One region of the Brachybacterium sp. JB7 genome, then DNA from elsewhere that is predicted to be linked to it. Evidence: predicted binding sites of a transcription regulator. Region 1 holds the regulator's gene; the other holds the start of a gene.
The links. Region 1 encodes LexA, which represses DNA repair genes until DNA is damaged. Its sites were predicted from a motif close to TCGAACANNTGTTCGA; they were not measured.
Positions count from the first base shown of each region.

Region 2: the regulator LexA is predicted to act here: its motif matches at 1,403-1,418, upstream of CIK81_RS16660 (Rv2578c family radical SAM protein).

Region 1 covers NZ_QPGN01000017.1:35,194-38,598, reverse strand. The annotation lists gene CIK81_RS15105 (ATP-binding domain-containing protein) at 1-267, shown strand, start outside; gene nrdR (transcriptional regulator NrdR) at 459-917, opposite strand; gene CIK81_RS15095 (LysM peptidoglycan-binding domain-containing protein) at 946-1,341, opposite strand; gene lexA (transcriptional repressor LexA) at 1,512-2,207, shown strand; gene CIK81_RS15085 (ATP-dependent DNA helicase) at 2,247-3,405, opposite strand, start outside.
Region 2 covers NZ_QPGN01000025.1:10,623-14,027, reverse strand. The annotation lists gene CIK81_RS18790 (hypothetical protein) at 1-1,157, opposite strand, end outside; gene CIK81_RS16660 (Rv2578c family radical SAM protein) at 1,428-2,492, shown strand; tRNA gene CIK81_RS16655 (tRNA-Ser) at 2,721-2,808, opposite strand; gene CIK81_RS16650 (DUF5694 domain-containing protein) at 2,892-3,405, opposite strand, start outside.

The DNA.
Region 1 (3,405 bases):
CGGATCGCCGACGTGCTCGGCCGGCTGCGCTCACGCTCGGACCTGCCGACGGTGGGAGCGGGATCCTCCGGGGTGGACGACTCGATCGCCGTCATGACCGCACAGGACGCGAAGGGGCTCGAGTTCGACGGGGTCGTCATCGTGGAGCCTGCGGAGCTGGTGGAGGCGCATGGTGCCGGGGATCTCTACGTGGCGATGACCCGGGCGACGCGCCACCTCGGCGTGGTGCACGCACGGGACCTGCCGGCGGGGATCGAACCCGCCTGAGACGGCGATCGGCGGCCGCGGCTTCCCCTCCGCGACCGCCGATCTGGTGTGCACTGCGTGAGTGCACGAGGGACATCTTATGCACACCGACGAGCGGTCCTGAACTTTATCCACAGAATCGTCGCAAACCGGCTCCGCGATCGCCTCCGAACCCGGCGACGAGGCCCGTGCCGGCGTCCTCGCGGCAGGCCTCAGGCGGTGCCGGCCGACTCCGAGCGCAGCCGCACGATCGCGGCCTCGAAGTCGTCGAGCGATTCGAAATCCTGGTAGACGCTCGCGAAGCGGAGGTAGGCCACGAGGTCGAGCTCCTGGAGCGGGTGCAGGATCGACAGACCCACCTGATGAGCATCGATCTCGGCCTGGCCGCTCGAACGGATGTCCTCCTCGACGCGCTGGGCGAGCATCGCGAGCTGGTCATCGGTGACCGGGCGTCCCTGGCAGGCCTTGCGCACACCGGAGATCACCTTCGCCCGACTGAACGGCTCACTCACACCGGAGCGCTTGTGCACCGAGAGGGAGGCCGTCTCGGACGTCGAGAAGCGCCGGGAGCAGTTCGGGCACTGACGACGGCGCCGGATGGTCGCGCCGTCGTCGGACGTACGCGAATCCACGACCCGGGAGTCAGGATGGCGGCAGAACGGGCAGTGCATCCGCACAGGATAGCGGCCCGCTCGCGAATCAGTGCGATGCGCCCTCGAGGGCCGGGAGCTCGATCAGCTGGCCGGCGGTGACCCGCGGCGTCGTGAGGTGGTTGAGGCTGCGCACCTCGGAGACGAACTCCTGCTCGCTCATGCCGTCGGGGGCGAACTCGTCGGCATAGCCCCACAGGGTGTCGCCCGCTTCGACGGTGAGGGTCACGGGCTCCTCGGCTCCCCCGCCCGCCAGTGCGGAGGGCACCTCGAACATCAGCAGCAGCGCGGCGGCGACGAGCAGTCCGAGCAGGAACGCCAGAGCCGTGAGGACGACCCGGCCCCGCCGGGTGGCCTTGAGTCGAACGCCCGCTCGATCAGACTGCGCGGCGCGCTCGTCACGATGCTGCGAGAAGGGAAGGACCGTGGCCGTTTCCGTATGCATATCCGAACTCCTGTTCGATCGAATGTCTGTGCGACTGTAGCCCGACGGTCACGCGACACGCAAGGCCGATCTCGAACACATGTTTGGCATCCGGTGCGTGCCGCCCTACGCTGGGTGACATCACTACGGAACCTCGAGGGTCCGACAGACGAAGCCAGGAGGCCTCCACGATGACGCCGAGCACGCCCAAGCCGATACGCTCCCGCGGCGACGCGCCGGTCGACTCCGCGACCACCGGCCTCACCCGTCGTCAGCACCTGGTCCTGGAGACCATCAATTCCGCGATCGCCGCGCACGGCTATCCGCCCACGATGCGCGAGATCGGCGATGCTGTGGGCCTGACCTCGTCCTCGTCGGTCTCCCATCAGCTGCAGGCGCTCGAACGCAAGGGCTTCCTGCGCCGGGACCCGAAGCGCCCCCGTGCCATGGAGATCGTCATGCCGGGAGACGACGGCGCCCCGGAGGCACCCGCCGAGCCCGACATCAGCCCGAACTCGGTGACCGTCCCGCTGCTCGGCCGCATCGCCGCGGGCGTGCCGATCACCGCCGAGGAGCAGATCGAGGACGTCTTCACCCTGCCCTCGCGCCTGGTGGGCGACGGGGACCTCTTCCTCCTGCAGGTGGTCGGCGACTCGATGATCGACGCCGCCATCTGCGACGGCGACTGGGTCGTCGTGCGCAGCCAGAAGGAAGCCCAGAAGGGCGAGATCGTCGCGGCCATGATCGACGGCGAGGCGACGGTGAAGACCTTCGTCCAGCGGGACGACCATGTCTGGCTGATGCCTCACAACCCGGCCTTCGCCCCGATCCTGGGAGATCATGCCGAGATCCTCGGCAAGATCGTCGCGGTGCTGCGCTCGGTCTGATCCGGCGCAGCCCGGGGCGACGGCGCCCACCGGCCGAGCTCAGGAGGTCGAGAGCCTCCGCAGCGCGCCGAGAGCGATCTCGGGCTCCGACGTCGGCCACAGCGGCGGCATCGCCTCCCGCAGGAAGCTGCCGTACCGCGCCGTCGCGAGCCGCGGATCCAGCACGGCCACCATGCCGCGGTCCTCATGGGAGCGGATCAGGCGCCCCGCCCCCTGAGCGAGCAGCAGTGCGGCGTGCTGGGCCGAGATGCCCATGAAGCCGTTGCCGCCCTGCTGGGCGATCCGCTCCTGGCGCGCGGAGACCAGCGGATCGTCCGGGCGCGGGAACGGGATCCGGTCAATGGTGACCAGTCGCAGCGAGGGTCCCGAGACATCCACCCCCTGCCACAGTGTGAGCGTGCCGAACAGAGAGGCATCCTCATCGTCGCGGAACTTCCGCACCAGGTTCGCCATCGAGTCCTCACCCTGCACTTCGATGGTGAGGTCCAGGCGGGCCCGCACATGCTCGGCCGCGAGCTCGGCGCCCCGACGCGAGGAGAACAGGCACAGCGCCCCGCCGTGCGAGGCCTCGACCAGTTCGGTGAGATGGTCGAGCATGGCCGTCGACGGGCCCTCGCGGCCGGGCTGGGGAAGGTGCCGGGCCGTGTACAGGATCCCCTGGCTCCGGTAGGCGAAAGGGCTGCCCACGTCGAGGCCCGCCCAGGCGCTCCTGTCCTCGCGCGGCGGCGTGGACTCCGGGCCCATGCGATCTGCCCGCGCGAGGCCCACCTCGCCCGCTGCCGGCTCGAAACGGCCGCCGAGAGCAAGAGTCGCCGAGGTCAGCACGGCGGTACGGCTCTCCAGAATCGCTCCGCGCATCGCGCCGGCGACACTGAGCGGCGCCACCTGGATGCTCGAGCGTCCCGTGGCCTGGGAATGCGAGACCGAGACGACATCCTCATCGGCCGGAGCGCCGAGACGCTCGCACACCTCGATGATCTCCTGCAGGTTCGCGCGGACCGCTTTGCGCGATCCGGCGGTGCCGACGGTGGCGTCGTCCCCGGCGTCCTTCGCATCGGAGTGCGCCGTGCGGGCCTCGACCCGCAGCTGCTGGACGGCGTCGCCGAGGCGCTCCGGCAAGGCACCGATCACGCGGCCGTCGGGGGCGAGCTCGAGCGCCTCGCGCAGCTCCTCGGCGGCATCGTCCAGGGCGGTGGCA
Region 2 (3,405 bases), on a different contig from region 1:
CCGTAGTAGACGATCGTCGAGCTCTGCCATGCCACCGGGCTCATGTACACGGCGGCCAGATCCCACAGGTAGGCGCCCGGGACGAGCTCGGGGTCGTCCTGCGAGGCGCCGACACCGTAGCCGACGGGCCAGTAGATGACGTTGTTGAGGTTGCAGACCCGCGGGTAGTCCGGCTCGAAGGTGTCCGCCTCGCAGGTGGAGTTCGGCACGTCGGGGTAGGTGTAGACCTCGACCGTCGGTGGCTCCCAGGGCAGGCCGCGATCAGACATCGCCGAGGCCCACACGCTGTTCAAGCACGACGCCGATGCATCGAGGACGGCCTGCAGCTCCTCGGTCGACTGTTCGACCGGGGTGGCCGGGAGATCGCAGGCGGAGACGTCCGGCAGGGAGCCGGCGGTCAGAGGATTGTTGGCCAGGACGGCGCGCAGGTCATCGGCGTCTCCCGGGGGTTCCTCATAGATGGCGATGCCCTCGAACTGGGAGTCGGCCGGGTCGGTCGAGAGGCTGGTCGGATCCACAGGCCCGTCGGTCTCGCTCTGGACCTCGGCGTTGCTCGCAGTGCCCGACGCGGCGGACTGCTCACGGTCACCCAGTTGGTTCAACACCAGGAACAGGAGACCGCCGCCGATGGCGAGCAGCAGAATCACGATGCAGCCGAGCGCCACGCCGATCAAGGCCCAGGAGCGCTTGCGGGAGGGCTGCTGGGCGGGGTCGGAGCCGGCGTCGCCTGGGCCGCCTGGAGTAGTGGGGCCGCCGGGGCCGCTGTAATCGGCGGGCTCGCTTGGGTCGCTTGGGTCGACGGGGTCGCTTGGGTCGACGGGGCCGACGGGGCCGACCGGGTCGACGGGGTTGCCCGGGCTGACCGGGCTGACTGGGCTGACTGGGCCGACGCGGGTGGTGGGAGCGGGCGACGGCGACACCCCGTACGAGGAGCTGGGCGCCGGAGCTCCCGGGGCGGAGGGGGCGTGAGGGGTGCCCGGGACATGGGTCGCATCGGGATCGGTGCCCTGTGCGGGCGGTCGCTGCCAGGGCTGCGCAGGCTGCTGGGGCTGCTCGGGCTGCTCGGGCTGCTCGGGGTCCTGCGGGTCGTGGTGAGATCCCTGTCCGGTCCGGCCGTCGTCCGACCCGCCTGTCCCGCCCGTCCCTGCGATCGACATGCGATCCCCTCGCGTCTTCGGTGCTGTTGCCGAAGGCAGGATAGCCGCGCGGGAGATGGCGGGGGAGGGGGAGAGCGTTCCGATGCGGTCACGGGCGGGCCGCGCCTGTAGCGATGCCGGCCTGCCTTGATCTGCCTTGACCTGCGTGGGCCCGTCTTGGTCTGCCATGACCTGCCTTGCCTGCGTTGGCCCGTCTTGGTCTGCCTTGCCCGCCTTGACCCGTCTTGGTCTGCCTTGACTTCGGTTCGAACGAGTGTTCGACTGTGCGACATGCGATGGAGTGGGCAGGAGATCGATCAGGAAGCCGCCGGAGGGCCGACGAATCCCGCGCTGCTGAGCCTGTCGGGCCTGGTGCGCAGCGTGACCACTCCCGAGTTCCGGGGCGTCACCTTCCATGAAGTCACCGCGAAATCCGCGTTGAACAAGGTGCCGGCGGCGAGCTCGATGCCCTTCGACTGGACCGTGAACCCGTACCGCGGCTGCTCCCACGCCTGCGTCTACTGCTTCGCGCGCAGCAGTCACCGCTATCTCGACCTTGACGCGGGTGCCGACTTCGACCAGCAGGTCATCGTCAAGGTCAACGTCGCCGAGGTGCTGCGCACCGAGCTCGCCAAGCGTTCCTGGGCGCGGGAGCTCGTCGCGCTCGGGACGAACACCGATCCCTACCAGCGCGCCGAAGGACGCTATCGGCTGATGCCCGGAATCATCGACGCGCTCGGCGAATCGGGCACCCCGATCTCCATCCTCACCAAGGGAACGCTGCTGCGCCGTGACCTGCCCCAACTGGAAAGAGCGGCCGAGAAGGTCCCGGTGGATCTGTCGATGTCGATCGCCGTGTTCGACGACGAGCTGCAGAAGGCGGTCGAGCCCGGAACGCCCAGCACAGCGGCACGCCTGGCGACCGTCCGGGCCGCGGCCGACGCCGACTTCCGCGTCACCGTGTTCCTCATGCCGATCATGCCCTGGCTGACGGACTCGAACGCCCAGCTCGAGTCGGCCCTTGCCCAGATCGCCGAGGCCGGCGCGGTGCGAGTCGTCTTCGGCGCACTGCATCTGCGCCCCGGAGCGAAGGAGTGGTTCCTGGAATGGATCCAGCGGGAGCATCCCGAGCTCGCCGTCGGATATCAGCGGTTCTACGGGAATGCCTCCTATGCCCCGTCGGGCTACCGGAAGGACCTTGCTCGTCGGGTGCGACCGCTGCTCGCACGGCACGGGCTGGACCCCCATGAGGACGAGGACCAGCCCGAGCAGCGGAGGCTCTCGGCAGGCCGTGCGGCGAGACGGGCCGAGGCTCCAGCCGCTCTGGATCTCACGCCCCAGCCGGCGTTGTTCTGACGCCCGACGCTGTTCTGACGCCCGACGCTGATCTGGGGCGGAGTCGGGCTGAGCGGGCGGGCTGCGGGCTGCGGGCCGGACTTCGTTGGCGTCGGCCTGTGGTCGTCGCCGTATAGGCCCATCACGGGGTGTACGCCCCCAGAAACAGGTGTTGGCCCATGCACCTTGGCCGCGCTGCCTCCGGATGCAGAAAAGTGCCCCGCACCTTGAGGTGAGGGGCACTTTCACTGGCGGAGGATAGGGGATTTGAACCCCTGAGGGCGTTAACCCAACACGCGTTCCAGGCGTGCGCACTAGGCCGCTATGCGAATCCTCCAGCGCTCGTAAGAGCAGGCATCAGCGTACCTGACGGCTGGGAGTGGTGCGAACCGGGCGGGCGCAGGTCACACTCGCCTCTGTTCACGGCTCGAGTTCCTCGAGCTCGACGAGCCGGAGATCGTATTGAGCAGTGCCCAGCGCGGTGCGCAGCGGCATCTCATGACTGGAACCGACGACGAAAAGTATTCGGCCCCCGGGAACAGCGGCGCTCGCCGATCTCAGACGTGCCGCGATCGCCAGGTTCCTCGCACGCCAGTTCGCGAGCATCACGCGGCGCAGGTGAGGAGTGTGCTCGCCGCCGGAGAGGCGCTCCGAGCTCTCCAGGCGCTCGGTCATCGTCCGCACGGCCTCCGATGCGTAGAAGCGCCATTGGGCCCATAGGTCGTCAGCAAGGTGGGGTGGTGCGACGGCTTTCTCGAGGAGCCCGGAGATCTCGCGTCTGTAGTCCTGGAGCTCCGCCTCGAAGCCGTCGGGCAACGGGTCGATGTTCTCGACCCCGGCATGATCGTCGACGTGGGCAACCTGATCGTGGCCGAGCTCTCGGGCGATGTGCGCACCGATGGAGATGGTTTCGCGACGTCGGCCTGCGAGTTCA